3 regions of the Noviherbaspirillum album genome follow, and region 1 is predicted to be linked to each of the others. Evidence: predicted binding sites of a transcription regulator. Region 1 holds the regulator's gene; each other region holds the start of a gene.
What was found. Region 1 encodes LexA, which represses DNA repair genes until DNA is damaged. Its sites were predicted from a motif close to ACTGTATNNNNATACAGT; they were not measured.
Positions count from the first base shown of each region.

Region 2: the regulator LexA is predicted to act here: its motif matches at 1,612-1,629, upstream of RY831_RS21820 (error-prone DNA polymerase).
Region 3: the regulator LexA is predicted to act here: its motif matches at 8,231-8,248, upstream of RY831_RS07100 (putative DNA modification/repair radical SAM protein).

Region 1 is NZ_JAWIIV010000029.1:55,086-65,775, forward strand. It holds gene RY831_RS24905 (hypothetical protein) at 10-951, opposite strand; gene mutS (DNA mismatch repair protein MutS) at 948-3,644, opposite strand; gene RY831_RS24915 (DEAD/DEAH box helicase) at 3,806-5,215, opposite strand; gene RY831_RS24920 (inositol monophosphatase family protein) at 5,395-6,189, opposite strand; gene RY831_RS24925 (RNA methyltransferase) at 6,310-7,068, shown strand; gene lexA (transcriptional repressor LexA) at 7,125-7,787, opposite strand; gene rpsF (30S ribosomal protein S6) at 8,044-8,412, shown strand; gene priB (primosomal replication protein N) at 8,431-8,733, shown strand; gene rpsR (30S ribosomal protein S18) at 8,754-9,038, shown strand; gene rplI (50S ribosomal protein L9) at 9,065-9,520, shown strand; gene RY831_RS24955 (replicative DNA helicase) at 9,899-10,690, shown strand, end outside.
Region 2 is NZ_JAWIIV010000022.1:18,237-28,926, reverse strand. It holds gene RY831_RS21825 (Y-family DNA polymerase) at 1-1,463, shown strand, start outside; gene RY831_RS21820 (error-prone DNA polymerase) at 1,646-4,897, shown strand; gene RY831_RS21815 (alpha-hydroxy acid oxidase) at 4,915-6,030, opposite strand; gene RY831_RS21810 (Fe2+-dependent dioxygenase) at 6,027-6,716, opposite strand; gene RY831_RS21805 (TonB-dependent receptor) at 6,727-8,997, opposite strand; gene RY831_RS21800 (Fe(3+) ABC transporter substrate-binding protein) at 9,095-10,132, opposite strand; gene RY831_RS21795 (ExbD/TolR family protein) at 10,219-10,635, opposite strand; gene RY831_RS21790 (MotA/TolQ/ExbB proton channel family protein) at 10,638-10,690, opposite strand, start outside.
Region 3 is NZ_JAWIIV010000004.1:177,350-188,039, reverse strand. It holds gene phnE (phosphonate ABC transporter, permease protein PhnE) at 1-297, opposite strand, end outside; gene RY831_RS07150 (PhnE/PtxC family ABC transporter permease) at 294-1,130, opposite strand; gene RY831_RS07145 (phosphonate ABC transporter ATP-binding protein) at 1,148-1,975, opposite strand; gene RY831_RS07140 (putative selenate ABC transporter substrate-binding protein) at 1,975-2,826, opposite strand; gene RY831_RS07135 (hypothetical protein) at 2,825-3,028, shown strand; gene RY831_RS07130 (chemotaxis response regulator CheY) at 3,096-3,494, shown strand; gene RY831_RS07125 (type 1 glutamine amidotransferase domain-containing protein) at 3,539-4,225, opposite strand; gene RY831_RS07120 (molybdopterin-dependent oxidoreductase) at 4,415-6,676, shown strand; gene RY831_RS07115 (hypothetical protein) at 6,879-7,214, opposite strand; gene RY831_RS07110 (helix-turn-helix domain-containing protein) at 7,356-7,724, shown strand; gene RY831_RS07105 (hypothetical protein) at 7,816-8,010, opposite strand; gene RY831_RS07100 (putative DNA modification/repair radical SAM protein) at 8,260-9,492, shown strand; gene RY831_RS07095 (UdgX family uracil-DNA binding protein) at 9,489-10,690, shown strand, end outside.

The DNA of each region.
Region 1 (10,690 bases):
TTTGTCAATTCAACGAGTTTCCGAGGATGAGGAAACGGAAACGCGTGGCGCCGCGGCCTGCACCGTGAACACCTCATTCCCGGACTGGCTGACTCTGATCTTCACCCATCCCGAGCTTGCGTCCAGTTCCCCCAGATTATTCCGCCAACGTATCGATCCCGCGGCCGCATCGCGGTTGGGCTGGCTATGGATCAGCAGCACCTTGCCCGCGAACTTTTGCGACAAGCCCTGGATAAGTTTTCTCGTCTCCGAGTAGCCATCGCGCTTGATGGCTTTCGATACGGGGGGTGATAGGGGATTGCCGTCGCTGAACAGTACAATGCCATCGAGGCGGCGGCGCGTCGCATAGCTGAATACGCGGTTCAGCCAATCCCGATTTGCCACAAGACGGTCTTCGAATTCGCTGTTGCGCCCGGCATCCAATATGTAATGATTGTTGTTCCGAGGCAGATTCAGCGTGGCAAACATGGTGTTGCCTACTTCCCATCTTGCATTCTCGGGAAAATCGCGAAACTTGGCAATGGTCGATTGCCTGACGAGCGGAATCCTGGTGCCGCCCGCTGAAAATTCGTCCGTGAAAAACAGCTCCCGCAGGAAGTTCAGCTTGCTGACCGCTGCGGGCCTTCCGCCTGCATTCTTGCACTCCGCCCAATCGCTTGCCGACAAGGACACGATGAGGCCATTCTTGGCTTCGTCAAGCAGCGCTTTCCGGCGCTCGTAAACCGCATCCGTGCAGGGTTCGCTGGCGGCCTTGATGCCGCTGGCAACCACGAATGCCAGACTGTCCGCATCGGTCTTCTCGATCGCTTCCTGCAATTCCGGTTCGTCGCCAGGACGCTTGATGACATCCGAAATGACGCTGAAGCTGAAATCCTGGTCCTGTCCCGCAGCCGGCATCCCGCCACCGACAAGAAGGCAGAATGCAAGCCAGCGAATGACCCCGTTCTTCATTTGGCAGCGGCCAGATTTTTCAGGCGATAGAGAGCGTCAAGCGCTTCGCGCGGCGACATGGCATCCGGATCGGTGTCGGCCAGCGCGGCCAGCAGCGCTGCGGCGGTGGTTGATTGCGCCGCTTCTTCCTCATCCTCTTCAGGCAAGCCGGGATCCGTCATGCTCTGGGCAAACAGGTCGAACTGCGGCGTAGGCTGAATGGAATGCGCCTCCAGCGCCGCCAGGTGCTTTCGCGCGGCCTTGATGACGGATTGCGGAACGCCCGCCAGCTGCGCCACCTGGAGACCATAGCTTTGCGACGCCGGTCCTGCCTGCACCGCATGCAGGAAGACAATGCTGTCCTTGTGCTCGACCGCCGACAGATGCACGTTGGCAGCGGTCGGGTAGCTCTCGGGCAGTTGAGTCAGTTCGAAGTAGTGCGTGGCAAACAGCGTGAAGCTGCGGCTGGTCTCGATCAGGTGCCGCGCGATGGCCCATGCCAGGGCAAGGCCGTCGAAGGTTGACGTGCCGCGGCCGACTTCATCCATCAGCACCAGAGAATGCTCGGTCGCGTTATTCAGGATCGCTGCCGACTCGGTCATCTCGACCATGAAGGTGGAGCGGCCGCCTGCGAGATCGTCGGCCGCGCCGATGCGGGTGAAGATGCGGTCGATGGGACCGATCGCGGCCTGGGTCGCCGGCACGAAACTGCCGACGTATGCCAGCAGGGTGATCAGCGCCACCTGCCGCATGAAGGTGGACTTGCCGCCCATATTGGGGCCGGTGATCAGCAGGAGCTTGCGCTCGTTGCCGAGCTCGCAGTCGTTGGCAATGAAGCGCTCGATCTGGTTTTCAACGACCGGATGTCGCCCCTGTTCGATAAAGATGCGCGGCTCGGTCACCAATTGCGGTGCGCACCAGTTATTGCGCATCGCGTGATCGGCCAACGCGACCAGCGTGTCAAGCTGGGCCAGCGCCTGCGCAATGGTTTGCAGAACGCCGATGAATGGCGTCAGGCTGGCCAGCAGCTGTTCGTAAAGAAATTTCTCGCGGCCCAGCGCGCGTTCCTGGGCGGACAGCGCCTTGTCTTCGAATGCCTTCAGCTCCGGCGTGATGTATCGTTCGGCGTTCTTCAGGGTCTGGCGGCGGCGATAATCGTCCGGCACCTTGTCGGTCTGCCCATGCGTGACTTCGATGTAGAAGCCATGCACCTTGTTGTATTCGACACGCAGATTTGAGATCCCGGTACGTGTCCGCTCACGCGTCTCCAGGTCGACCAGGAACTGGCCGGCATTTTCGGAGAGCGCGCGCAGTTCGTCGAGCTCGCCATCGTAACCGCGCGCAATGACGCCGCCGTCGCGTACCAGTGCGGCCGGCTCCAGGGCGATGCCGCGCTCGAGCAGGTCTAGACATTCGGCCGGCGTGGCAAATGCTTCGTGGATATTCTGCAGCAGGGGCGCGTCCGCATCCCGATTGCACATGGCGACATAGGCTCGCAGCGAAGGCAGCTGCTGCAAGCCGCTGCGCAGCCCGGCCAGATCGCGCGGCCGCGCCGTGAACAGGGCGACTCGCGTTGTGATGCGTTCGACATCTGGCACTGCTGCCAGCGTGGCTGACAAACCCGACGACGCATCGGCGCGCATCAATGCATTGATCGCCGCGTGCCTCGAGCGCGCCACGTCCTGATCACGTCGCGCATGGTGCAGCCAGTGGCGCAGCATGCGCGATCCCATCGCGGTGCGGCAGTGGTCGAGCATGGAAAACAGCGTGGGCGACGAGCTGTCGTCCTGGCCGCGCAAAGTTTCCGTGAGCTCCAGGTTCCTGCGCGTTGCGGCATCGAGGCCGATGTACTCGTTCTCGGCCTCGACAGCCAGCGTGCGTACATGCTGCAGCCCCTTGCCTTGGGTGGATTGCGCGTAGCGGAGCAGGGCGCCTGCGGCGCCGACGGCGGCGCTGAAATGCTCGGCGCCGAAGCCGGTCAGCGTGGACACACCCAGCTGGTCCTGCAATGCCTTTTTTCCGCTTGCCGCGTCGAAGTGCCATGCCGGCACGGACGTGAACTTGCCCGAGCCGGATTGGAGATGCATCAGTTCCGCCTGGTCGGCGAGCAGGATCTCGGCGGGGGCGATGCGTTCCAGCTCCTGCTTGAGCCTTGTTTCGAATGCCCGGCTGTCGCCGGCGAATTCCATCAGCTTCAACGCGCCGCTGGCCATTGAAAGCCATGCCAGGCCGACGGTGACGGTCTTGCGCTGGCTTTGCGTGAACACTGCCAGCAGTGGCCGCTCGGATTTCTCCGGCAGCAGGTCGGAGTCGGTTAGGGTGCCTGGCGTGATGACGCGCACGACTTTGCGCTCCACAGGCCCCTTGCTGGTCGCAGGATCGCCGATCTGTTCGCAGATCGCGACCGACTCGCCGAGCTTGATCAGCTTGGCCAGATACTGGTCCACTGAATGAAAGGGCACTCCCGCCATCTTGATCGGATTGCCGTTGGATGATCCGCGCTGGGTGAGCGTGATGCCCAGCATGCGCGCGGATCGTTCCGCATCGTCGAAGAACAGCTCGTAGAAATCGCCCATGCGGTAGAACACCAGGGTGTTCGGATAATCCGCCTTGATGCGCAGATACTGCTGCATCATGGGGGTATGTTTCTCCAGCATGTCATCGATACGGGCGGGTGATCCGGTATCTGCGGCGGAAGCAGAAACAAAAGCCATTCCAGTCTTTCTTTTCAGGCAAACAATAATCTGCCATTTTAATGCCGGGAGCGGCCCTGAATCAAAGAAGCATTCAAGGGGAATGCTTTTGCGAGGGACATGACTGCATGGGCGATGGCCGAGCCCCGCTCCGCTATTCCGGATGCCGGGCCCGATTCATCTTAGCGGCCACGGCCGCCAGTGCGCTGCGGCGCAGGGGTTTTGGCCGCCGGCGCTTTTCCGGCGGGCCGTCTCGCTGATGAAGGCGCAGCCAGCAACGCCCCGGTTTTTGGCGGATTCTTGTGGGGCGGCTTCGAGGCTGCGGGTTGCGGCGCAGCGTGCTGACGCTCCTGCTTGCCTGCCGGATTGCCCTGGCGCCTGCCGCCATTGCCGTTGCCGCCACGTGCTGGCGGAGTATTGCTGCGCAACTGAATCGGCTGCGGGCGGGCATTGGGATCGGGCTCGAACCCGGGGATGACCTCCTGCGGCAGCGAACGCTTGATCAGCTTTTCAATGCCCTTGAGCATGTCGTGCTCATCGACGCAGACCAGGGATACCGCCTCGCCTGTTGCGCCGGCACGGCCGGTACGACCGATCCGGTGCACATAGTCTTCCGGCACGTTGGGCAGGTCATAATTGACCACGTGCGGCAACTGGTCGATGTCAATGCCGCGCGCCGCGATATCGGTCGCAACCAGCACCTGCAGGCTGCCGTCCTTGAATTCGCTCAGGGCACGCGTACGGGCCGCCTGGCTCTTGTTGCCGTGGATGGCCATGCCGGTGATGCCATCCTTGCCGAGCTGTTCGACGAGCTTGTTCGCGCCATGCTTGGTGCGGGTGAAGACCAGGACCTGCGTCCAGTCGTTCGACTTGATCAGGTGCGCCAGCAGCGGATGCTTGCGGTTGCGGTCCACCGGGTGGATTTTCTGGCTGATGACTTCGACGGTGGAGTTGCGCCGCGCCACTTCGATCATTGCCGGCGAATTCAGCAGGCTGTCGGCCAATGCCTTGATCTCGTCCGAGAAAGTGGCCGAGAACAGCAGGTTCTGGCGCTGCTTCGGCAAGATCGCCAGGATGCGGCGGATGTCGCGGATGAAACCCATGTCCAGCATCCGGTCCGCTTCATCGAGAACCAGAATCTCAACGTGCGAGAGATTGACGGTGCCTTGCTGCAGATGGTCGAGCAGGCGCCCCGGCGTCGCCACCAGGATGTCGACGCCGTTGGCCAGCGTCTTGATCTGCGGATTGACATTGACGCCGCCGAAGATGACCGCGGACTTCAGCTTGAGGTACTTGCCGTAGGTGCGCACGCTGTCCTCGACCTGCGCGGCAAGCTCCCGCGTCGGTGTAAGAACGAGGGCGCGGACCGGCCTGGTGCCGGGGGTCTTCGGGAGGGTGGAGGACAGGCGTTGCAGCAGGGGCAGCGTGAAGCCGGCGGTCTTGCCGGTGCCGGTCTGGGCTCCGGCCAGCAGGTCGCCGCCGCACAATACTGCAGGGATGGCCTGGGCCTGAATCGGTGTCGGGGCGCTGTAGCCTTGTTCGGTAACGGCGCGGACGATTTCACTGGCTAGGCCAAGTTCGGAAAAAGACATTGAAACTCACAAGAAGGTGCCTGTTCGGGTATCACGCCCGAAGACAGGCTATCGGTGGAAATGTGTCGAGGCTGTATCAGCGGCGCGGCAGGGGGTAAGGCCTGCGGAATACTGCGCACCCGACTCGGGCAGGTGTCATGTGAAGACACGCCCGACCCGTCCACATTGAAGAGAAAAACTTATTTGGCGAATGGCGACAGCAGGTTGACCATCTGCGCAAACACCTTGGGGCTGCCGGCGATGACATTGCCCTTGTAAAGGTAATCGGAATCGCCGGAAAAATTGCCGACGATGCCGCCGGCTTCGGTGACCAGCAGCGAGCCGGCCGCCATGTCCCAGGTCTGCAGTCCTTTCTCGAAGAAGCCGTCAAGCCGTCCGGCGGCGACATAGGCCAGGTCGAGTGCGGCCGCGCCCGGGCGGCGAAGCCCTGCGCATTTTTCGGTCATGACCTTGAACATCTTCAGGTATTCGTCCAGGCCCGCCATGTCGCGGAACGGGAAGCCAGTACCGATCAGGGCATCGGCCATCTTGTCGCGACGTGCAACACGGATGCGCTTTTCATTCAGATAGGCCCCGGCGCCCTTGGTGGCCGTAAAGAGATCGTTGCGAGTCGGATCGAAGATGACCGCCTGGGTAATCTGGCCGCGCTGCTGCAAGGCGATCGAAACGCAGTATTGCGGAAAGCCGTGGATGAAATTGGTGGTGCCGTCGAGGGGATCGATGATCCAGACATTTTCATTCTCGTCATGGAGATTGCTCGATGCGCCGGACTCTTCGGCAAGGATTGCGTGGTCGGGATATGCTGTTTTCAGAACGTCGATGATCGCCTGCTCGGCGGCCTGGTCCACTTCGGTCACAAAGTCGTTGTGCCTTTTCTCTGTAACCTGGATACGATCGAGATCGAAAGTTGCGCGATTGATAATCGAGGCGGCGCGACGGGCGGCCTTGACCGCCGTATTCAGCATGGGATGCATAGAGGTTCCGTTAAAATTGCGGCTCCCACGCCAACCGCGTTCGGAACCGCATCAAATAATATTAATGAGCAATGCGGCATCGGAGACCTGATTTCGTGCCGCGCAATCCCGCTATTCTAAATGAACCAGCCACAAACCAATACTTCTGTTTTTCCCCGGCTACGCTTCGTGCTTGTCGAAACAAGTCATCCCGGCAATATCGGCGCGGTCGCGCGTGCAATGAAAACAATGGGATTTTCGGAGCTGGTTCTGGTGAACCCGCGGTTCACCGACGCGACCACACAGGAAGAAGCGCTCGCATTCGCCAGTGGAGCACAGGATGTGCTGGAAAAGGCGCGCGTGGTCGGTTCATTCGAGGAAGCCATCGATGGCTGCAACTTCGCGGCTGCATTGACCGCTCGCCTGCGGGAGTTTTCTCCGCCGGTGGCAACGCCAAGGTCGCTTGCCGCGACCCTGGCTGGCGATCCTTTGCTGAATGCTGCACTGGTGTTCGGAAGCGAGCGCTACGGCTTGCCAAACGAGATCATCGAGCGCTGCAACGCATTGATCAATATTCCGGCCAACCCGGCATATTCCTCATTGAACCTTGCGCAAGCCGTACAGATTCTCGCCTATGAGGCGAGGGTTGCTGAAACCGGCAATGAAATTGGTGCCTCGCCCATCGGATTTCAAGGGGAGGCGGCCGGCGTGACGCAGATAGATGGCATGTATGACCATCTAGAAAAAGCCTTGGTCGCCATAGAATTCCTGGATCCGGAGAATCCTAAGAAGCTGATGCCCAGGCTGCGTCGCTTATTTTCGCGGACGCAACTGGAAACGGAAGAGGTCAATATCCTCAGAGGCATTGCTCGCCAGATTCTTGCGAAAACGAAGCATTGAACAGTCTTTGCATATTCAATACTTCGCGCCGATTCAGCGTGGCCTGATGCGGTAAATCAGTGCCAGGAGCGCAGCAAGCCGACCGCCAGGCCTTCAAGGGCAAAGCTTTCATCACCGGAATCAACCCGTATCGGTTCGAAATCGGGATTTTCGGGTAACAGTTCGATCAGCGAACCTGTTTTTTTGTAACGCTTGACAGTCACTTCATCGCCGAGGCGGGCGACGACGATCTGGCCGTTCTTCGCTGTGTCGGATTTCTTGACTGCAAGCAGGTCGCCGTCAAGAATGCCTATGTCCCGCATCGACAAGCCCCTGACCTTGAGGAGATAGTCGGGCTTCGCGGAGAACAATGAAGGGTCGACGCGATAATTGGCTTCGACATGTTCGTTCGCAAGAATCGGCGAACCGGCCGCGACGCGTCCGATCAGCGGCAAGTTCAACTGCATCAGCGATGGATGCGGCAAGGACAGCTGGTGGCCGCCGAAGCGGACGGTGCCGTTGCCGTTCATGTCGAGCAGCCGGATGCCGCGGGAGGTGCCTGGCGAAATTTCAATCGCGCCTTTGCGAGCGAGTGCCTGCAAATGTTCTTCCGCGGCATTGGCCGACTTGAAGCCGAGTTCGCTTGCGATTTCAGCGCGGGTGGGAGGGAAGCCGGTATTGTCGATGGCTTCGCGGATGAGGTTCAGGATTTGCTCCTGGCGTGCAGTGAGTTTGAGCATGGTTCCGGCCCAGGAAATGAACGCGTCTCGCGAGAGAAGAGCCCTGTTGATATAGACAGCCTGTATTTTTATACAGCTTTTGTCCAATTGCAAGCGGCTTTTGACCGTAGCACGGGATAAGGCAAACCGGGCGGAATAAGTCCCTGAAAGTATTGAGCTTTTATTGAGGGCGGGTTATCATAGCGGGCTTTCCTCTTCCCACACCCGTCTTGACGCCGGGGTGGGCGATTGTTTAATCCGTCCATAAGGAGATTACATGCGTCATTATGAAATCGTTTTTATCGTCCATCCGGATCAGAGCGAGCAAGTGCCTGCGATGATCGAGCGCTACAAAGGTATCGTGAGCGCCCGCAACGGCAAGGTGCATCGCGTTGAGGACTGGGGCCGCCGTCAAATGGCTTACATGATCGAGAAACTGGCCAAGGCGCATTACGTCTGCATGAATATCGAGTGCGACGGCGAGACGCTGGCTGAAATTGAAACCAGCTTCAAGTTCAATGATGCCGTCCTGCGTCACCTGACCGTCAAGATGAAGAAGGCCGAGACTTCCCCGTCCCCGATGATGAAGGCTGTGCAGAAGGAAGATGCTGCCAAGAGCCAGCGTTCCGAGGCAACTGCGGCGTAATTGCGTCAGCAGGGGAGTGTGAACCAGTTTCGTCTGATTGCCTCGATTGCCGAACGCGAAGTAATGCGTTACACCCCGGCAGGCATACCGATCGTTTCAGCCAAGCTGATGCATGTGTCGGAGCAGATTGAGGCAGGTATCCCTCGCCAGATTGAATTCGAGATGATCGCCGTCGCGGCCGGAGAAATTTCCGGCCGGTTCAATCAGGCTGAATTGGGCGTCATGTACACGTTCACCGGATTCCTCGCGCGCAAGAACCGCAACAGCAAAAGTCTCGTCTTCCATGTGACGGAATTCGAGACTTATTCACCAGATCACTAGATACAGTACAGGAGCCAACCATGGCATTCGGTAAAAAATTCGACAAGAGCAAACTCAAGCAAAAGCGCCAACAGCAGAACCCGCTGTTCAAGCGCAAGAAATTCTGCCGCTTCACCGCCGCCGGCGTTGAACAGGTAGATTACAAGGACGTCGACACCCTGAAGGACTTCGTCCAGGAAAACGGCAAGATCATGCCGGCACGTCTGACCGGCACCAAGGCGCACTATCAGCGTCAGGTCGACACCGCAATCAAGCGCGCACGTTATCTGGCACTGCTGCCGTACACCGACCTGCACAACGCTTAATTGACGACTGAGAATAGGAGAAAGAAATGCAAGTTATTCTGTTGGAAAAAGTCGTTAATCTCGGCGACCTCGGTGAAGTAGTGAAGGTCAAGGATGGTTATGCACGTAACTTCCTGATCCCCCAGCGCAAGGCCCGTCGCGCCACATCGACAGCAGTTGCCGAATTCGAAGCCAAGCGTGCTGACCTCGAGAAGGCTGCGGCTGAAAAGCTGGCAGCTGCGCAGGCACAGGGCGAGAAGCTCAATGGCTCCACTGTTCAGATCTCCCAGAAAGCCGGCGTTGACGGCCGCCTGTTCGGTTCGGTGACTAACGCCGATATCGCAGCCGCGGTAACCAAGCAGGGCTTCCCGGTCGAGAAGGCTCAGATCCGCATGCCGCAAGGTCCGCTGAAGGTCGTTGGCGAGCATCCGATTTCGGTTGCACTGCACACCGATGTCGTTGCCGAGATCACTGTTTCTATCGTGGGCGAGCAGCAAGTCTGAGTTCAGTAGTACCAGTGCAAAAAGCCAGCGCAAGCTGGCTTTTTTTATTGTGCTTGAAAAACGTGCCCTATCGGGCGGAGCCGTTAGCAATTGGCACTACCACGCTTGACGCGTCGATGCCGCCTGCTGACGGCGCCTGAAAGAGGGTATAACGGTATATGGAACCGGATGTCGTCCACGCCGCCGATACCGTTATTGCCCTTGCCGAAAGATTTTGAATTAAACGAACATAATATTTCCGGGGCTCGTCCCAGGCTTCTTGTCGTGCGGCTTTCATTCGGTTAGCCAATTCACCACATGCAACAAATTTGTGTCACGGAACTGAAATTCCGGTGCCACGCGTATTTCCGTATTGGACGAGAAGGTATAATGCGCGCCATGAATACCCGCACTGATCCCCAGCTGGATGCGCTTCGCATCCCCCCTCATTCCATCGAAGCAGAACAGTCCGTGCTCGGCGGCCTCCTGCTCGACAATGCTGCCTGGGACCGTATTGCGGACTTCGTCAGTGAAGACGATTTCTATCGCTACGACCACCGCGTCATCTTTCAGCACATCGTCAAGCTGATCAATGCAACCCGTCCGGCGGATGTGATCACCGTCTATGAGGCGCTGACCAACAGCGGCAAGGCCGAAGAGGTCGGTGGTCTTACCTACCTGAACGCATTGGCGCAGAACACGCCTTCGGCGGCAAACATCCGCCGCTATGCGGAAATCGTTCGCGATCGCGGCGTGCTGCGCAAACTGATCACGGTATCGGATGAAATATCCGGCCAGGCCTTTAATCCGCAGGGCAAGGAAGTCAAGCAGCTGCTCGACGAAGCCGAATCGAAAATCTTCGCCATCGCGGAGGAGGGCGCGCGCGGAGCCCAGGGCTTTCTTGAAATCCAGCCGCTGCTTACCCAGGTCGTCGAGCGCATCGACGAGCTGTACAACCGCGACAATCAAAACGACATCACCGGCGTGCCCACCGGTTTCGTCGATCTCGACCGGATGACCTCGGGCCTGCAGCCTGGCGACCTGATCATCGTCGCCGGGCGTCCGTCGATGGGTAAGACTGCCTTCTCCATCAACATCGGTGAGAACGTTGCGATTGACAGCGGCTTGCCGGTGGCCGTATTTTCCATGGAAATGGGCGGTGCCCAGCTGGCGATGCGTATGCTCGGTTCG
Region 2 (10,690 bases), on a different contig from region 1:
CCTGGATCGGCGTACATCTGCCTTGGCTTCCGCTTGAAAGCCTGCGGCCATGCTGGAGCGAACCCGGCAGGCATGTAATCCTCGAACGTGGATACGTGATGGCGACGAGTCCGCAGGCGGCGCATGCCGGCGTGCGTATCGGCATGCGCGCCGCCGGCGTGCAGATGATCTGCCCTGATGCAACGCTGCATGAACGCGACGATGCCAGGGAGCGGGAAGCGCTCGACAGCATCGCCCTCGCCCTGCTGCAGTACACGCCGGAAGTGGCTTTTGCCGAACACAGCAGCCTGCTGCTCGATGTGACTGCCAGCCTGCGTGCATTCGGCGGCCGCCTGGCGCTGGCCCGGCTGGTGCGGCATGGCGTCCGTGCGCTCGGTTTCACGCCGCAGATCAGCATGGCGCCGACGGCACAGGCAGCATGGCTGCTGGCTTATGCCCGGTCAGGCCGCAGGCCGGCGCGGCGCCGGATGATACGCATGGAAAGCATGGCGCGCCGTCTCGATGCGCTGCCTTGCGCCCTGCTGCCGCAAGTACAGCCTTACCTGCCGTGGCTCGAAGGCATCGGCTGCAGGACGCTGGCCGGCCTGCGCAAGCTGCCTCGCGCCGGCCTGCTGCGGCGATGCGACAAAAGTGTGCTGGATGCGCTCGACCGGGCCTATGGGCAGGCCGCCGAACTGCACGATTGGGTGCAGCCGCCGCAGCATTTTGCCGTCCGGATGGAGCTGCCCGATCGCATCGAGCATGCCGAGTCGGCGCTGTTCGCCGCGCGGCGGCTACTGCTGCAGATGACTGGATGGCTGGTTGCCCGGCAGCTGGCGGTGTCGCGCTTCCTCCTGCTGCTTGAACATGAGCGCGGCCGCACCGCGATTGCGCCCACGCCGCTGGAAATCGCACTGGCCGAACCGGTGTGGCAGGAGGAGCACCTGACGCGCCTGCTCAAGGAAAGGCTGGGCCGCATCGAGCTTGTCGCGCCGCTGATCGGCTTGCGGCTTGAAGCGGTCCAGCTTTCCGCCATGCTGCCGCCTACCGAATCGCTGTTTCCCGAGCCTGGCGGAACGCCGGTCGACTTCCACCGCCTGCTGGAGCTTCTCAAGGCGCGGCTGGGCGACCATGGCGTGCTGGCGCCTGCGCCGCAAGCCGATCATCGCCCGGAAGTTTCGAATGCCTGGGCACCGGGCCAGGCTTCGCAACTTGCCGCAAGCCGGCTCGCCTGTTATGCGGAAAGACCGTTCTGGCTGCTCAAGCAGCCGATCGAACTGCTTGTCCGCAATGAACGCCCTTTTTATGGTTCTCCGCTGCGCATGGTGAAGGGACCGGAACGCATCGAGTGCGGCTGGTGGGATGGCAGGCTGATCATGCGCGACTATTTCGTCGCGCAAGCCGAAAACTCGAATTTCTACTGGATCTACCGCGAGCGTCACGGCGTGGAGGCCTGCTGGTTCCTGCAGGGCTTGTTCGGTTGAGGGTTCGGAAATAAAAAATCGAAAGCCAGCGGAATATCCGGAGCCGGTGGCCTGGATGCAGTTGCTGAACAACGCTTGGCAAGCTTCAACGCAAGGTCCGGCAAAAGCACAGCATTTGCATTGGCAAAAAGGCAGCTTGCCGATTTATACTGTATTTTTATACAGTATTTATCAAAAACAACGTGCGCGCCGACCCTCCATCGAAGTCTTCCGATCTGCCTTCCCTGCTGCCCGAGTATGCCGAACTGCATTGCCTTTCCAATTTCACTTTCCTGCACGGCGCCTCGCATCCGGAAGAACTCGTGCTGCGCGCGTCCCAGCTCGGGTACGCCGCGCTGGCCCTGACCGACGAGTGCTCGCTGGCCGGCGTGGTGCGCGCGCATGGCGAAGCGAAGCAGTGCGGGCTGCATCTCATCATCGGCAGCTTTTTCCGGCTCACCCACGCCGACGGCAGGCCGGCATTTTCCCTGATCCTGCTTGCCGCCGACAGGGACGGCTACGGCAACCTGTCGGAACTGATCACGCTGGCGCGCACGCGCGCGCAAAAAGGAAGCTACCTCCTCACGCCGGACGACTTCACCGCGCCGCAGCAAGACCATGCCCACCTGCGCGGCATGCCTGGCTGCCTTGCCCTCCTGCTGCCCTTGCATGGCCTCGACGCCGAGGAACTGGATTCGCAGGCGGCATGGATGGCGCGCGTCTTCCCGTCGCGTGCCTGGATCGCGCTCACCCTGCTCCATCATCCCGGCGATGACCGCCATCGCGCCCTTGTCGGCCAGGCAGCCGGCCGGCATGGCGTGCCGATAGCGGCGACCGGGAATGTGTGCATGCATGTGCGTTCACGCAAGCCGCTGCAGGATACGCTGACAGCCATCCGGCTCGGCAAGCCGATAGCCGAATGCGGCTATGATCTCGCGCCGAATGCGGAACAGCATCTGCGCTCGCGGCTGCGGCTTGCCAATATCTATCCGCCCGCCGCGCTGGCCGAAACCTTGCGCATCGCCGGGCTCTGCGGATTTTCGCTGGATGAACTGCGTTATGAATATCCGGATGAACTGGTTCCTCAAGGTTATACGCCTGCCGCCTACCTGCGGCGCGAGGTCTATGCGGGTGCCATGGAACGATTCCCGGAAGGCGTGCCGCCTGCCGTGCAGCAGCAGCTCGAGCATGAACTCGCGCTGATCGAGGAAAAGCGCTACGAGGCCTATTTCCTGACCGTGTACGACATCGTTCGCTTTGCACGCAGCGTCGGCATTCTCTGCCAGGGGCGCGGTTCGGCCGCCAATTCGGTGGTCTGCTATTGCCTGCGCATCACCGAGGTCGATCCTTCCCGCAGCACCCTGCTGTTCGAGCGCTTCATTTCAAGGGAGCGCGACGAGCCGCCCGATATCGACGTCGACTTCGAACACCAGCGCAGGGAGGAAGTCATCCAGTACATCTACGGGAAGTATGGAAGGCTGCGCGCCGCATTGACCGCCGTGGTCATCAGCTACAAGCCGCGCAGCGTACTGCGCGATGTCGGCAAGGCGCTCGGCGTCGATGCGGGCATCGTCGACCAGGTCGCGAAATCTCACCGCTGGTGGGACGGCAAGAACAGCCTGGCCGAGCGCTTCGCCGAATGCGGAATGGAAAAGGATTCGCTAATGGCCGTGCAATGGGCCGACATCGCGGAAAAGCTGATGCGTTTTCCGCGCCACCTGTCCCAGCATCCGGGCGGCTTCATCATTTCCCGAGGCAAGCTCTCGCGCCTGGTGCCGATAGAAAACGCCGCGATGAAGGACCGCAGCGTGGTGCAGTGGGACAAGGACGATATCGACGCGCTGGGCCTGCTGAAGGTCGACATTCTCGCGCTGGGCATGCTCAGCATGATCCGCCGCGCGCTCGACTTCATCACCGACCTGCGCGGCGAACCCTTCAACCTGCAGGACATTCCTCGGGAAGATCCGGCTACCTATGCGATGATTTCCCGGGCCGACACCATCGGCGTGTTCCAGATCGAGAGCCGGGCGCAGATGACCATGCTGCCGCGCCTGCGCCCCAGGGAATTCTACGACCTGGTGATCCAGGTGGCGATCGTGCGGCCAGGACCGATCCAGGGCGGCATGGTCCATCCCTATCTGCGGCGCAGGCAAGGGCTGGAGCCGGTCACCTACCCCAGCGACAAGATCAGGCAGGCCTTGTCGCGCACGCTTGGCGTGGCCATTTTCCAGGAACAGGTGATGCAGATCGCCATACTTGCGGCCGAATTCACCGCAGGCGAAGCCGACCAGCTGCGGCGTGCGATGGCGGCATGGCGGCGCAAGGGCGACATCGGAAAATTCCAGGACAAGCTGATCGCCGGCATGAGAAGGAACGGCTATGAGGAGGAATTCATCAGTGCCATCGTGCGCCAGATTCACGGTTTTGCCGAATACGGATTTCCGGAAAGCCATGCGGCAAGTTTCGCCCTGCTGGCGTATGCCAGTTCCTGGATCAAGTGCCATGAACCGGCCGCCTTCCTGGCGGCGCTGCTCAACAGCCAGCCGATGGGTTTCTATTCGCCTTCGCAACTGGTCCAGGATGCGCGCCGCCACAATGTGACGGTGCGTCCGGTCGATATTCGCTACAGCGACTGGGATGCCAGGCTGGAATGGAGCGAGGGCGAGGCGGCGTTGCACATGCCCGACGGGCCGCGCTGGGCGGGGACGGAGAATAGGTCGATGAAGAGCCATCCCGGCCAATCAGCCCAGCCCGCGGTACGCCTGGGTTTCAACATGGTGCGCGGACTGTCCTGCGAGGCGGCCTGGCGCATCGAGGAAGCTCGCTCGGTCAAGCCCTTCCCCGACCTGGCGGACCTTGCCCTGCGCGCGCAGCTGAGCCGGCACGACCTGGAGATGCTGGCCAATGCCAATGCGCTCGAAGCGCTGGCCGGGCACCGGCGACAGGCGCTGTGGCATGCGGTGGCATCCGAGCCGGGCAAGGGATTGCTGAGGGGCGCGGGCATTGAAGAAGAGCCGGTGCGGCTCGATGCGCCAACCGAAGGGGAAGGCATCGTGGCGGACTATCACTCCACCGGAGTAACGCTCGGCAGGCATCCGCTGGCCTTGCTGCGAACCGCGCTGGCGGCAAGGAGATTCCTGCCCGCGGACATATTGCACACCTTCGCGGACCGCCAGCTTGCGCGCGCATGCGGCATCGTCACCGTCCGCCAGCGCCCGGAAACGGCCAACGGCACCATGTTCGTCACCCTGGAAGACGAGACCGGGCTGGTCAATGTCATCGTATGGCCAGCGCTGATCGAACGCTATCGCAAGGAATTGCTGGGATCGCAGTTGCTCGGCGTCTATGGGGTATGGCAATGCGAGAGCAATGTGCACCATCTGGTTGCCGGCCGGCTGGTGGACATGTCGGGCCTGCTGGGGCGGCTGCAATTCCGCAGCAGGGATTTTGCGTGAAACCGAGCGTTCGCCGATTAACTGAACAAGGCATCCGCATTGATGTCGGCGAGCGTGGCGCAGCCGCACAAGGCCATCGCAATCTCCAGCTCGTCGCGAAGCAGGCGCACCACGTGCGACACGCCCATGGCGCCCGCATTGGCCAGGCCGAACACATAAGGACGCCCGATCAGGACCGCGTCCGCGCCCAGCGCAATCGCCTTGAACACATCGGTGCCGCGCCGTATGCCGCCATCGGCCAGTATCGGGAACTGCGGCCCCATCGCCGCGCGTATCCTGGGCAATATGGTTGCCGTCGCAGGCACGGTATCGAGCGTGCGTCCGCCATGATTGGAAACAATTACGCCATCGGCGCCGTGTTGCGCCGCAAGCTGCGCATCGCCGGGATGCATGATGCCCTTCAGGATGACTGGCAAGCGCGTGATGCCGCGCAGCCATTCGATGTCTTTCCAGGTCGGCGCGGTTGCCAGGAGCGCATCAAACATGCGGCTTTGATGCTCGTTCAGCATGACGGGTTTGGGAGCCGGCAGGCCGGCAAGATTGACTGCCGATACATCTGGAGGCAGCTTGAAGCCGACACGACGTTCCCGATCCCGCACACCGCTGCTGGAAGCATCGACGGTGACGACCAGCGCTTCATAACCGGCACTCTCGGCACGGCGTACGAGTTCCTTGGTAAAACCGCGATCATGCTGGAAATAGAGCTGAAACCATAACGGCCCGCGCTGCCGCTCCGGCAACACGGCCCGCGCCACATGTTCAAGCAGTACGCTGGCCTGTGAACTCAGAATCAGCCCCGCCCCCTGCATGCTGGCCGCATAGGCGGTCGCCATTTCGCCATCGCGGTGGGCCATGCGTTGAAACGCCACCGGCGCCAGCAGGATGGGATGAGCAAGGGTACGCCCGAATAATGCAGTGCGCGTATGACCGCCAACCAGGTTGCGCAGCACCCGGGGAAACAACTGGATACCGTCCCAGGCGGTACGGTTGGCGCGCAGCGTGATTTCATCCGCGGCGCCTCCGCTGAAATAGGCAAATGCATTGGCATCCAGCCGCTTCGCCGCATGCATTTCATGATCCCCCAGGCTGACAACTCCCTGAGGGATGGGCTCAACGGAAGGAACTCCGCTCATGTGTCGGCCCACATCCGCAACAGGTTGTGGTAAGTGCCGGTCAGCTGCACCACCGAAGGTTCCTGTTCGCCGAGGGAATCGCGCAGCTTCAGCAACGCCATATCCATCTCGAACAGCAGCTGGCGCTGGTCGCTGCCGCGCACCATGCTTTCGATCCAGAAGAAGCTGGCAAGACGCGTTCCCCGCGTCACGGGTGTCACCTGGTGCAGTGTCGTGCCCGGATAGAGCACCAGATCACCGGCCGGCAGCTTGATGCGGCGTTCACCCTGCGGGTCCTGCATCACCAGCTCGCCGCCATCGTATTCGTCAGGTTCGGACAAAAACAAAGTGCAGGACAGATCGGTGCGCACCCATTGCGCGGGGTTGCGTGAGTACAATACGGCGCCGTCGACATGCGCGCCGTAATGATTGCTGTCACCCCCATAGCGGTTGAACAGCGGATTGAAAATCTTGCGCGGCAGGGCCGCGGAAAAGAACAACGGGTCGCGTTGCACTGCAGCCAAGACCAGCGCTTGCAGTTGGCGCGAGACGTCGCTGTCCTGCGACAGCTGCTCGTTGTTCTTGCGGGCGACCGCCTGGCCGCCCGCACTGACCCGTCCGTCCACCCACGGCGCCCCCTGCCCGAGCAATGCCCGGGCAGTTGCCAGTTCGTCGCGAGTGAGGACGTTCTTCAGATGCAGAAGCATCGGCGCTTTCCTAGAAGTTTGCCTTCAGTGTCAGCTCCACGCGACGCGGCGCACCGGGCGCATAGAATCCGCGGTACAGGGAATCGGCATAGAGCCTGTCCGTCAGATTGGTGACGTTCAGCTTGGCGGACCACGTCTGATTGATCGTGTACTCGGCCATCGCATCGACAACGGTGAAGCTGTCCGCCGTCACGTGCCGTGCACCCTCCGGGTTCTGCTGGCCGCGATAAGTCAGGCCGGCGCCAAGGCGAAGTTCGGGCAGGATGCGGTAGGTCGTCCAGAGGCTGCCGCTATGCCTCGGCGTCAGGCCCGGTCGGTCGCCCTCCACCTGTGGACCGGTGCCGGCCGCATTGCGAGCGACATTGCTCTTGTCGATCTTGGCGCGCGGAATCCAGGTATGGTTGAAGAACACTTCCCACTTCGGCGTGATGCGGCCGGCGAGGTTGAACTCCAGGCCCGACGCATGCCGTTTTCCCGACAGGAGCTGCTGGGTGGATGCAGTGTCCGGATCAGTGTTGCGTTCATTGTACTTCTCGCTGTAGAACGCGGCGAGACCAAGCGAAGTGCGCTTTTCGAAGAGCTCCCACTTGCCGCCCAGTTCGAAGTTGCGGCTCTTCTCCGCCGGCGTATTGGCGTCGCGCTCGGCCTGTGAACCGGGTGTCGGCGCGCCCGGGGCGAACTGGTAGGTATCGCCGGAAGTGTTGTAGGAGGTGCCATAGGACACGTAGTACGAGGCCCAGTCGCTCGGCTGGAACAGCGCGCCAACGCGGGGCGACCACAGGCTTTCACTGCGATCGTTGCTCAGACCGGCCGCGGTGTTGTACTTGGCCGTGAAATGATCGAAGCGCAGGCCGCCAAGCAGTTTGAAGGTATCGGTCACGCTGAGCATATCCTGCGCATACAGGCCGATGTTGCGCGCGTCAAAATCGTTATAGACCGGATTGCCGCGCGTATCGGGACGCCAGTCGCCATCATTCGGCGTGCCGACCGTGGTCGTCAACGTGCTCGCGGGGCCGGCGAAGTTATTGTTCCGCTTGGCGTCTTCCTGGTAGAAGTCAACCCCGGCCAGCAGTTCATGCTGACGGCCTCCGAAGTTGAACTTGCCGGAGTAGTCGCTCGACAGTTGCGTCGTGTCGCTGACGGCAGTGCGGCCCTTCGGCGTACGCTGAAGAACGGTGGAGTTGCTCAGGTTATCCCTGGTCGTGCCGGGCGCAAACCGAATCACACTGGCCCACAGGTCGCGCTCGTAGCGGCCGTGACGCAGCTGGGTCTTGATCTGGCTGCCGTCATCGAAGCGATGCACATGCGCCAGCGTGCCGTAGGTGGCGCGGGTATCGAGGTAATCACTGGTGAAACCGTAGTAGTTCTTGGCAGGCAGCGTCTCGATGATGGTGCCGCGATTGCCGCCGGAAAGAAACCAGGGGTTGCTGTAAGTCGGACGGCCGTCGATATCGAGATGGAAGAGGCCAACAGTGAATTCGTCACGTGTTCCAATGCCCCAGCTATAGGTCGGCGCGATGCCGAGCTTTTTCTGCTTGGCGCCCCAGTTGTCCGCACTGTGCACCATCGCATTCAGGCGCAGCGCTGCATCCTCGCCTGTCTTGATATTGAAGTCGCCGGTGAAACGATGCAGGTCGCCACTGCCGACGGTGTAGGTCGCCTCGTGCTGGTTGAACAGGAACGGCATCTTGCTGACCTGGTTGACGATGCCGCCGGTGGAGCCCTTGCCGAACAACATCGAGGCCGAACCCTTCAGCACTTCGATGCGGTCGTTGTTGAAGGTATCACGCTCATACAGCGCACCGTCGCGCAAGCCGTCCGTATAGATATCGCCGGCCTGGCCCAGAGAAAAGCCGCGCAGGCGCACGTCTTCCTCGCCCGTCTCGCCCGCCTGGAATGTCACGCCCGCGGTGGTGCGCAGCACTTCGCGGAAGTCGTCGAGGTTGCGGTCGTCGATCAGGCGCTCGGTCATCACCGTCACGGACTGCGGTATGTCGCGCAGTTCCTGGGTGCCCTTGCCGATCCCGGTGGTGGTCGTGCGCAGCGAATCCTTGCTCAGCGTTTCGCGTTGGCCCTGCACTTCCACGGTCGGCATCACCTGGTCGGAGGAAGCGGGGGCTTGTGCGACGTTCTGAGCGGTTGCGGAAACCGACGCTGCGAGCATCAGTGCGCCGAGCGGCAGGCTAGACGCACGGCGTGTCTCCGGCTGTGCCGGCGACTGGACTTGAGACACGCGATTCCCTGCCTCCGGCGCGTGGCGTTTTCCAGACTTCTTCTTCATTTGTATCCCTGTGGGTAGATAATTTTATCGTTATGCTGGCTGTCAACAGGAACTGGCTGGCTACGACATGAGTGATGTGAAAAATAAAAGCAAAAAATTATTTGTAGCCGACGCGATCGAGTATTTTCTGGGCTGCGATCTGGTTCTTGCCAATGGCGGTGATCGACACGTTCTCGGCCTTGAATTTACCCATCTGCTGAAGCACCGGGTTCTTCGCCACCGCGGATGAAACCACCGGCCATTCGTTATTGCCGTTGGCGAAATAAGCCTGGGCCTCATCGCCGGCCAGGTACTCAAGGAATTTCACCGCGGCCTCACGATGGGGTGCGTACTTGGCGACTGCGCCGCCGGCGACGTTGATGTGAGTGCCGGAGCCTTCCTGGTTCGGCCATACGAAGCCGACCTTGTTCATCATTTCGCGGTCTTCGGACTTCGTCGAGCGCAGCAGGCGCGCGTAGTAGTAGGAATTAGCCACCGCAATGCCGCACTCGCCCGAGGCCACGCCCTTGATCTGATCGGTGTCGCCACCCTGCGGCGGGCGCGCGAAATTGGCCACCATGCCTTGAGCCCATTTCTCGGTCGCGGCTTCGCCGTTGCGCTCGATCATTGAACCGATCATGGAGAGCATGTACGGATGGGCCCCGGAACGGGTGCATACCTTGCCCTTGTTGACCGGATCGGCCAGCGATTCATAGGTGGCGACATCTTCACGCTTCACGCGCACCTTGTTGTAGACGATGATACGGGCACGGGTGGACAGACCGAACCACTGGGCGCCTTGTCCCTCGTCACCGCCGCGCAGGTTGGCGGGAATTCGCTCCTCCAGCACTGCCGAACGCACCGGCTGGAACTGGCCTTCCACCTGCGCGCGCCACAGGCGGGCCGCATCGACCAGCAGGATCACGTCGGCCGGACTGTTCTTTCCTTCGTTACGCAGCCGCTCCATCAGCGCGGCATCATCCGCTTCGATGCGATTGATGCGAATACCGGTCTGCTTGGTGAAGTTGCTGTAAAGCTGATCGTCGGTCTGGTAGTGACGCGCCGAATAGAGATTGAGGACTTTCTCCTGCGAGTAGGCGGTCGTTGCGCAAAGCAGGGACAGGGCGGCAGCGGCGATACGCTTCTTAGAGATCATATTCATGAGAAATCCTTGTTCTTGAACGGTGCAACAGGCACCGGGCGGCCAATCAGCAGCCGGCTGGTTCATTGGTAAAGCAATGACTAACGTGACGCATCAGGCTCGGTGACGAATCCGATCTTGTTGAGGCCACCGGTCTGCGCAGCGGACATCAATCGCGCGACATTCTCATAGGGCGTCTTGCGATCGGCGCGCAAGTGAAGCTCCGGCTGAGGCGACTGCGCGGCGGCAGTCGAGATGCGATCCTTCAATGCCTGTTCGTCGACCGCCGTGCCGCCCCAGCTGATGACGCCGTTGCTATCGATGGAGACATCGATATGCGATGGCTTGACATCGTTGGGCTGGCTGGCGGCGCGCGGCAGATCGAGCTTGACCGCATGGTTGATCACCGGGACGGTGATGATGAAGATGATGAGCAGGACCAGCATGACGTCCACCAGGGGCGTCATGTTGATTTCCGACATCACATCGTCATCCTTGTCGGGAGCGCCGAAGCTCATGATTATTCTCCCTTGGCGCGCAGGCTGACGACATTCTGGCTTTGTCCCACGCGGC
Region 3 (10,690 bases), on a different contig from region 1:
GAGCAGCAGGCCGGCGGCTGCGGCGATGGCGGTGCCCAGCGCCGACATGGCCATGGTCTCGGCGGTGGCCGTCGCGGTCTTGCGCAGAAAATTCGGAGCGCTTTCCGGCGGCGCGAAGCCGGCCAGAAAATCACGCGTGGTGCGCAGCGCATCGAGCGTAAAGAAGGCCTTCCACTGCAGCGGCAGCGTGGCGAAGCTGGCTACAACCAGCGCCAGCAAGCCGAGCAGCAGCAGCAGGGTGGAGATGCGGATGCCGGGTGGAGGCGGCGGCGCCATGCGGGATTGAACCGGCTTCATGCCAGCCTCCGCCGCAGCAGCTTGCTGACCAGATCGGCGCCCGCCACCAGCAGCACGAAGATGATCAGCATGGTCGCCACTTCCCCTCCGGCCAGCATCTTCATCGATTCATCCATGCGCTGGCCGAGGCCGCCGGCACCGACGAAACCCATCACCACCGAACCGCGGATCGCGCATTCCCAGCGGTAGACCGTATAGGAGACCAGTTCCGATGCCGATTCCGGCAGGGCGCCGTACAGCAGGGTTGCAAGCCGTCCGCTGCCGTTGTTGAGCAGCGCATCGCTTGCATGCGGCTCGGCCGATTCCAGGATCTCCGCATACACCTTGCCGAGCATGCCGCAATAGGTCAGCGCGATGGCGAGCACGCCGGCCGTCGGACCGAGTCCGACGATGCGCACCAGCAGCAGCGCCCAGACCAGTTCCGGCACGCTGCGCAACAGGATCAGCAGCCAGCGCATCAGCTGGCGGACGCCGCGTCCGAGCGCACCGATGCGGCCGGTGCCGAGGCGCGATATCGACAGGCGTTCATTAATGACGATGGTCAGCGGAATGGCGCCAACCAGCGCCAGCGTCATGCCGGCGGTCGCCATGGCGATCGTCTGCCAGGTCGCCTCGACGACCAGCAGCAGGAATTCGGGGGAGTGCGCGGGCGGCAGGAAGGATGCGAGGAAATTTCCGGTAGCCTGCAGGCTCTGCGCGTCGAGCAGAATCCAGGGCTTGAATTCGCTCCACGCCAGCAGCGGCCAGAGAATGAGCAGCGCCAGCACGATCGCGGTGACGCGGCCGCGCCAGGCAGGATCGGTGTGGATGGCAGGAGCCGCGCCGGAGGACATGGTCGGTGCAATAGGGTTCAGTAGCAGCCGGAGGCCAAGCCGCGGCCGGCAACGATGCCGGGTTCTGCGCCGGCGGATGCCGGCGGCTCCCGGTCCCGGCCCGCCTGCTGATACAGCGCGGCGATCATCTGTTCGCTAACCGCGTCGCGCGGCGCATCGAACACCACGCGGCCGGCGCGCAGGCCGACGATGCGGGGAAAATGGGCGAGGGCCAGTTCGACCTGGTGCAGGCTGCAGACCAGGGTCGCCCTGCGCGCCGAGGCTTCCTGCTGCAGCACGTCCAGCGTCTGCCGCGCCAGCGCCGGATCGAGCGCCGACAGCGGTTCGTCGACCAGCAGCGCCTGCGCGTTCGACACCAGCAGCCGCGCCAGGCTGCAGCGCTGGCGCTCGCCGCCGGACAAGCGGTCGACGCGCGCATACAGCTTGTCCTGCAAATCGAATTTGGCCAGCGCATCGTAGGCGGCCTGCGGGTCGGACGGCTTGAAGAGCGAGGTAAGCGCCTTGTAGAGGCTCCATTGCGGCAGCCTGCCGGCGAGCACCGCGGTGACGACCCGCTGGCGCGGCGGCAGCGGCGGCGTTTGCGGCGCCAGGAAAATGCGCGAGCGCAGCGCATGGCGGCCGCTCGAACTCAGGCCCCAAGGCTCGGCATCCAGCGCGCGCAGGCTGCCGCCGTCGAGCTGGCGGGCAAACGCGAACGTATGCAGCAGCGTCGTCTTGCCGGCGCCGGATGGGCCGATCAGCGCCACCTGCTCGCCCTGCGCGATCGACAGCGTCACGTCGGACAGCGCAAGCTGCGGCAGCACCGGCGAATAGCGCACCGAGACGCCGCGCAGTTCAAAGCTCATTACTTCAGCAATCCCGCCTGCTGCGCCGCCTTTTCGATCGACGCATAGTTTTCAGCCTTGGTCGGGATGAAGCGGGTGGCGCGCTGCAGTTCGAGGATTTCCCTGCCCTGCGCATCATTCATGTTCAGCGCGAGGAAGGCATCGGTGATCTTCTTGCGCAACTCGGGATTCATGTCCGAGCGTACCGTCCAGTTGTAATCGAAATAACCGGGCGTGGTGTAGAACACGCGCAGCTTGCTGCTATCCACCTTGTTTTGCGAAACCAGTTTTTCCCAGACCGAGATGTTGAGCGCGCCGGCATCGACCTTGCCGCCGGCCACCGCTGCCACAGTGGCGTCGTGCGCGCCGGAGAAGGCGACGCGTTTCATGTCGACGTCCGGATTGACCTTGGCCGCGAGCAGGTAGGAGCGCGGCATCAGGTGGCCGGAGGTCGAGGATTCGGAGCCGAATGCAAAGGTCTTGCCCTTGAGGTCTTCCAGCTTGGCGATGGCTTTGTCGGTGGTGATGAAGACCGATTTGAATTTCTCGTCTTCCTCGCGCTGCACCAGCGGAATCACCTTGCCGCCGCTGCGCACCTTGGCCTGCACGAAGGTAAAACCGCCGAACCACACCATGTCGAGCTTGTTGTTGACCAGTCCCTCGACCGAGGCCGCATAGTCGGTCACGGGAACGAATTCCACCTTCATGCCGGTCTTCTGTTCCAGGTAGCTGCCCAGGGGCTTGAACTTGCGCTGCAGTTCGGTGGGCGCTTCGTCGGGAATGGCGGAAACGCGCAGCACTTGCTGGGCATGGACGCCGGCGGCAAGCAGCAGCGCGCCGAGAGCGGCGGTAATGCGGATCAGAGATGTCATGGCAATGGGTGAATTCGACGATGTTGTTGTTGTGCGGGACTGCGCGCTTGGGAGGGAAAACGGCATGCCGTCCGCGGCGCAGGCCGCCATGATAGCAAACTTGGCGCGCAGGATTTGCCGCGGCATCCGGCTTGCCGCCCTCGTGCATGCGGCACGAATGAATGTGTCCGCCAGGAACTTTTTGCCCTTGAAATCTTCTTAGCCCTGCTCGGGTTCAGTCGAACCCGAACTTCCGCATCTCATCCTTGTACGACAACCAACTCTATTGCATGTCTTCTCACATTCACGTTCTCGTTGTTGACGACTTTTCCACGATGCGCCGCATCGTTTCCAACCTGCTGCGCGAAATCGGATTTACAAAAATCTCCGAAGCCGAAGACGGCGAAAAGGCACTGCACTCCCTGCGCTCGTCGGGCGTGCCTGTCGATTTCGTGGTCACGGACTGGAACATGCCGGTCATGGACGGCCTGACCCTGCTGCAGCGCATCCGCGACACGCCGCAGTTCAAGCATTTGCCGGTATTGATGGTCACCGCCGAGGCAAAGAAGGAAAACATCATCGCCGCTGCCCAGGCCGGCGCCGACGGCTATATCGTCAAGCCCTTCAATGCGGCAACGCTGAAGGAAAAGGTCGACAAGATTCTCGCCAAGCACAAGCTGGCGGCTTGAAGGAAAGCCGGCTGCGTTCGCCGCCGGCTCATTGGTTCATTGGCTCAAGTGCCTTTTTTCAGCAGATTGATCACTTCCTGCGCGGCCGCCTCCGAGGAAGCGGGATTCTGGCCGGTGACCAGCGTGCCGTCCACCTGCACGTAAGATGCCCAGTCCGGGCCGCGCGAAAAGTTGCCGCCGCTTCGCTTAAGCGAGTCTTCCACCAGGAAGGGCACTACCTTGGTCAGCTGAACCGCCTCTTCCTCGGTATTGGTGAAGCCGGTGACCCGCTTGCCTTCCACCAGCGGCCGTCCGTTGTGCAGCTTGGCATGCCGGAACACGCCGGGCGCATGGCAGACCGCCGCCACCGGCTTGCCGGCCGCATGCATGCTCTGGATCATGGTCAGCGAGTCCTGGTCTTCCGAGAGGTCCCACAGGGGACCGTGGCCGCCGGGGTAGAACACCGCATCGAATTCCTCATGCGATACGCTGGACAGCAGCACGCTGTTGGCCAGCGCCTGCTGCGCTTCGGCATCCTTGCGGAAGCGCTCGGTCGCCGCCGTCTGGGCGTCCGGCTCGTCGCTTTTCGGGTCGAGCGGCGGCTGTCCGCCCTTGGGCGTGGCAACCGTGATCCTGGCGCCCGCATCCTTGAACACGTAATAGGGCGCGGCGAATTCCTCCAGCCAGAAACCGGTTTTCTTGCCGGTGTTTCCCAGCTGGTCATGTGAAGTCAATACCATCAGAATATTCATCGGGCAGGTCTTTCCTTCTTGAATGCAATCATTGAATGCGATTGGGTCGAGTTGACGTTGCGTCAACGTAGAGTGACAGCTCGCGCCGAAAGTTCTTCATTGCACGGCCAGCCGGCAATGACCTGCAAGGTAATCGCGTCTGCAGCATAATGGTTCGACAATAAAAAACCATCCAGCCAGGAGACAGTCATGCCGAGCGAGAATATTGCATCCAGCCAAACCGCTGGAACTACCGAAGCTATTGAAACCGTCGCCCATCGCATCTGTCCGCTCTGCGAGGCATGCTGCGGACTGGAGGTCCGGGTGCGGGACAACAAGGTGATCGGCATACGCGGCCATGCCGAGGATGTATTCAGCCGCGGCTACATCTGCCCAAAGGGTGTGTCGCTGAAGGACTTGCATGAAGACCCCGATCGCCTGCGCACGCCGCTGATCAAGCGCGACGGCCGCTTCGTGGAGGCATCATGGGAAGAGGCCTTCGACGAAATCGCGCGCCGCCTGCCGCCCGTCATGCAGGCGCATGGCAGCGACGCCGTTGCCAGCGTGATCGGCAATCCTTCCGCCCACAAGATCGGCCTGCTGATGTATTTCTCGCGGCTCAACAGGGCGCTGGGCTCGCGCAATTTCTTTTCCGCGTCGACGCTCGACCAGATGCCCAAGCAACTCTCATGCGGCCTGATGTTCGGAAACTGGCTGTCTTTTCCGGTGCCGGATATCGAGCGCAGCGATTTTCTACTGATTATCGGCGCCAATCCCATCGTGTCCAACGGCAGCCTGTGGACGGTGCCGGATTATCGCGGCAAGGCCAAGGCCATGCGCGCGCGCGGCGGCCGCATCGCGGTGATCGATCCGCGCCGCACCGAAACCGCGGCGGCGGCCGACGAACATCACTTCATCCGTCCCGGCACCGATGTGTTCCTGCTGCTGGGCATGGTACATGCGCTGTTCGACGAGCAGCTTGTCAATCCCGGCCGCATTGCGCCGCACCTCAACGGCGTGGAAGAGGTCCGCGCAGCAGTGCAGGATTTCACGCCGGAATCGATGGCGCCGCGCTGCGGCATGGACGCAGGCACCATCCGCGCACTGGCGCGCCGCCTGGCCGCCGCCGAGCGCGCCGCCGTGTACGGCCGCATGGGAACCTGCACTCAGGAATACGGCACGCTCTGCAGCTGGCTGATCGACGTGCTCAATGCGCTCACCGGCCACCTCGACCGGGAAGGCGGCGCGATGTTCGCAAAAGCGCCGGCCTTTGCCGCCAATACCATGGGCAAGCCGGGCATCGGCAAGGGCGTGAGCACCGGCCGCCGCGTGAGCCGCGTTTCCGGCGCGCCGGAAGTCATGGGCGAATTTCCCATGGTCTGCCTTGCCGAGGAAATCGAAACGCCGGGAGACGGGCAAGTGAGAGCGCTGATCACTATCGCCGGCAATCCGGTGCTGTCGGCACCGAACGGCGCTCGGCTCGCCGCCGCGCTCGATTCGCTGGAATTCATGGTCAGCGTCGATATCTACCTCAATGAAACCACGCGCCATGCCGACGTGATCCTGCCCGGACTGTCGCCGCTGGAAGACCTGCATTACGACATGGCATTCCCGCAGTTCAGCTACCGCAACACCGCCCGCTACAGCGAGCCGGTGCTGCCGCGCGATCCGCGTCATCCGCCGGAATGGCAGATCCTGCTGCGTCTGGCAGCGATCGCGCAGGGCAAGGGCGCCGATGTCGATGTCAATGCGCTGGATGATGCCCTGTTTGCGGAAGACGTGCGGCGCCTCGCCGGCGAGCATGCGGATGCGATCATCGCCGCCTTGTCGCACCTCTCCGGACCGGAGCGGCAGATCGACCTGGGCCTGCGCACAGGACCGTATGGCGACCAGTTCGGACGCAATCCCGCCGGCCTCAGCCTGCAGAAGCTCAAGGCTGCGCCGCAGGGTATCGATCTCGGCCCCTTGCAGCCGCGCATTCCGGAGATGCTGCGCACGCCTTCCGGCAAGGTGGAGCTTGCTCCGGAAATGCTGATCGGCGACCTGAGCCGGGTACGCGGGGCGCTCGCCGAACCCGTGCCGCCGATGGTCATCATCGGCCGGCGCCAGGTACGATCCTGCAACAGCTGGATGCATAACCTGCCGACGCTCGCGAAGGGACCATACCGCTGCACCGCGCTGATCCATCCGGACGATGCGAAAAAATTCGGCTTGCGCGACGGTGGCATGGCGCGCATCGGCAGCGGCGGACGCACGATCGATGCCGTCGTCGAATTCAGCGACGAGATGATGCCGGGCGTGCTCAGTCTGCCGCACGGCTGGGGACACGACATGCCCGGCACGCGCATGGCGGTGGCGGCGGAACGGCCGGGCAGCAATCTCAATACGGTGCTCGACGAGAGGCGGCGCGATCCCTTGTCCGGCAATGCCGTCCTGAGCGGCGTTGCGGTGGAGGTGACGGCGATTGGCTGATGCCGGCAACCGGCCCGCGCCCGACGCGCTGCCGGCATGATTATCAGGAGCATGGCTTTGTCATGGTCCGGCAATTGCTGGACCATGACCGCGTCGCTGCCCTCGGGGCGATTGTCGAGGCGGTATTCCGGCAATGGTTGGGTGAGCATTGGAGCGATGTGCCTGCGGATGCAGGCGCAAGTACAGGTTCAGGTGCGGACTCTTATTTCTTCGCTGCGTCGGATTTATCCTCGGCGGCATCCTTCTTGGCTTCGGCTACTTCCTTATTCCCTTTCGTGTCGGCCTTGGCCACCTTCTCTTCCGCCCTGACGTCGGCCTTGGCTGCGGGTGCCGTCGTGGTAATAGTGGTTGCCGTGCTGCCGTCAGGCTCGGTGATGGTTTGTGCGAAGGCGGAAGTGGCGAACAGGCCGGCAATCAGGGCAGCAATCAAAGTTTGTATATTGTGTCTCGCTTTCTCGTCGAAAGTGGTGAAAGGGGAGTGGTACAGGTTCGAAAACGGCCGCTTTGAAGGGCGAGTTGCCCCATGCTTTGTAAGCATTTGTTATCAATTCACTCATGTGTAACAGAGCCCCCTGTCTACTGCCTTACGGCACTTGCGCAAAATCAAGAGTCAGGTGGGTTTCACACCTATTCATGTTTCGCCAAGGCAAAATTGCTCATCGTTATCGAGGAGGTAAGCATGAGAAAAAAATCGCCGCTGGTAGGTCAGGAAGGTTACACGCCCAACCATTTGCTCGACACCTTGATGGAAGTGCTGGGCGCCAAGAGCGACGCTGCCTTGGCCCGTGCGCTGGACGTGCCGCCTTCGACCATCAGCAAGGTGCGGCACAAGCAGGTAGCCGTCAATTCCGACATGCTGCTGACAGCGCATGAACTGACGGAAATCAGCATCCGCGATCTGCGCGACATGATGGGCGATACCAAGTCCAAGTATTGGCTCGGCGGCATGGATCCGCAGATCAAGAGCCGCCGCGTGTCCAAGCTGCCGTCGTTCCGTGAAACGATACACCGCGACATGCCGCATGCGACCAGTGCCGGCGCAATGTAAGTATCACAGTCCCGGCAGCGCGAATGCATCATGCTGCCAACGCGGGCGCTAGCCGCCCGGTCATTCAATCGCTTGAATAACCGGGATTGCCCTAGCTGCCGTCCTGCGCGTCCTGAGACATCTCTCCGCGATTCCGATCGCTCTCCCCACTCCCGCCGTCGCTTCGGTTTGCCCTGCGGTCAATCGTATCGCGCGGAACCGAACGGCGTTCCGCGATTCGCCGCTCCCTGAACTTGTTCAGGTCATAACTGGCTTGTTCAAACAGATTTTCAGGACGGGTCATCATGGTCTCCGGTGGCCTTTACGAATGGAATCTAGGCGCAGTGTAAGACCGCCTGCACCGATACTTTTGACGCGGAGCAAATCCGTTCACATCCGATACAAATGGCGGCAACTTCATGCATTTTCGCAACGGGTAGCCGACGGGAAAAGACAGGGACCAGCAAGTGCTGATGTTCACGCCAACCCCAAAACCTGAAGCAGAACAAAGCCATCTCGCGTAAAATGCTGTACGTATGAACAGTATTGGAGTGCGATGGAACTGACCGACAAGCTTGAGATTCTTGCCGATGCAGCGAAGTACGATGCCTCGTGTGCCAGCAGCGGTGCGCCCAAGCGTTCTTCCGAGGGTAAGGATGGACTTGGCGCCACCACCGGGATGGGAATCTGCCACAGCTATACGCCGGACGGGCGCTGCGTGTCACTGCTGAAAATCCTGCTGACCAATTTCTGCATCTACGATTGCCAATACTGCGTCAACCGGCGCAGCAGCAATGTGCCGCGGGCTCGGTTTTCGGTTGATGAAGTAGTCAAGCTGACCACCGATTTCTATCTGCGCAACTATATCGACGGGCTCTTCCTGAGTTCGGGCATCATCCGCTCCGCCGATTACACGATGGAGCAGCTGGTGCTGATCGCGAAAAAGCTGCGCAATGAGCATCAGTTCCGCGGCTACATCCATCTCAAGACCATTCCCGACGCCGCGCCCGAACTTATCGCCGAGGCCGGACTTTATGCGGACCGCCTGAGCGTCAATATCGAGCTGCCGACAGCTGAAGGCATCGAGCGGCTGGCGCCTGAAAAGAACGTCCATACCATCAAGCTGGCGATGGGATCGATCCGGCGCAAGCTCGATGAAAAGGAAGCCGAGCCGAAAGCTCCCCGTTATGCGCCGGCCGGCCAGAGCACCCAGATGATCGTCGGCGCCGACCAGACCGACGACAGCACCATCCTGTCCACCGCCGAAACCCTGTACGGCTCCTACAAGCTCAAGCGGGTCTATTATTCCGCATTCAGCCCGATTCCCGAGAGCCCGAGCGGATTGCCCGCCAAACCGCCGCCGCTGATGCGCGAACATCGCCTGTACCAGGCCGATTTCCTGGTGCGCGGCTATGGCTTTCAGGCCGGCGAGCTGCTGCCTTCCGCCGGCAATCTCGCACTCGACATCGATCCCAAGCTGGCCTGGGCGCTGACGCACCGCGAACATTTTCCCCTGGACCTCAACAATGCCGACCTTGGCATGATCATGCGCGTGCCGGGTATAGGACTGCGCAATGCCCGCCGCCTGGTGGAACTTCGGCGCGCCAGACGCATCCGTTATGCAGACCTGGCACGCATGAGGTGCAGCATGGAAAAGATCAAGCCTTTCATCATCACCGCCGACTACCGCCCGCAGAACGACACGGCGCCTTCGGAAACCCTGCGCCGCGCGCTGGCCGATGCGCCGCAGCAGCTGGGCCTGTGGCCCTCGCTGCAGGAAGCCGCATGAATCCACGCGCGCAAGTCGCGTCGTTCGAGGAATGGCGCGATGCGGCACGCGGCTTTGTCGCCGCAGGCCTGGCACCGCATGAGATCGACTGGAGCGACCAAGGCGACGAGCCCGGGCTGTTCGCGGGTGATGAAAGCCTGCAGGTCCCGCCGGCCCAACCGGCGGCCCTGCAAGTCTCGCGCGAATTGATCGGCCTGCTGCAGGCGGCATCCTGTTACCGCGCGCCGGACCGATGGGCGTTTCTTTACCGGGTGCTATGGCGCTGGAGCCACGGTGACCGGGTCGTGCTGTCCGCCGCGGACGAGGACGGCATGCGCTTGCACATGATGGCCAAGACGGTCCATCGCGAGGAGCACCGGATGCATGCCTTCCTGCGTTTTCGTGAACGGCCGCATGATGCAGGCGATCCGCGCTTCGTCGCATGGTACGAGCCCGAGCATGATGTGCTGCATGACGCGGCAACACATTTCTCCAGGCGCATGGGCAAGACGACATGGCTGATCGCCACGCCGCACGGCAATGTTTCCTGGGACGGCGCGCAACTGCATTTCGGGCCGCCGGGAAACATGCGCGTGGATGATGCCGGCGATATCGGTGAAGCCCTGTGGCTGGCCTATTACCGCAGCACCTTCAATCCCGCGCGTCTTAACACCGATGCCATGGAGATGCATATGCCTGTCCGTTACTGGAAAAACATGCCGGAGAGCCGGCTGATTCCCGATCTCGTCAGCAAGGCCAGCGCCGGAGCGCAGCGTATCGCGCAGGCGCGCGAGGTCGGCCGGCGCGAGGGCGCCGTCATCGGGATCGCGCCTGCAGATGCGCAGCCGAAACGCGAGGAGCCGACATCGCTCGACCAATGCCGGCGCTGCGAATTGTGGGAGCGCGCGACGCAGGGCGTGCCTGGCAGCGGCCCTGGCGATGCGCGCATCATGCTGGTCGGCGAGCAGCCGGGAGACCAGGAAGACCTGGCAGGACAGGCATTCGTCGGACCCGCGGGAAAGCTGCTCGACGACGTATTTGCACAGGCCGGCCTGCGGCGCGACACGGTCTATCTCACCAATGCGGTCAAGCATTTCCGCTGGGAGCCGCGCGGCAAGCGGCGGCTGCACAAGACACCCGACCAGCGCCATATCAATGCCTGCAACTACTGGCTGGAACACGAGATCGCCGGCATCGTGCCGCGCGTCGTCGTTGCGCT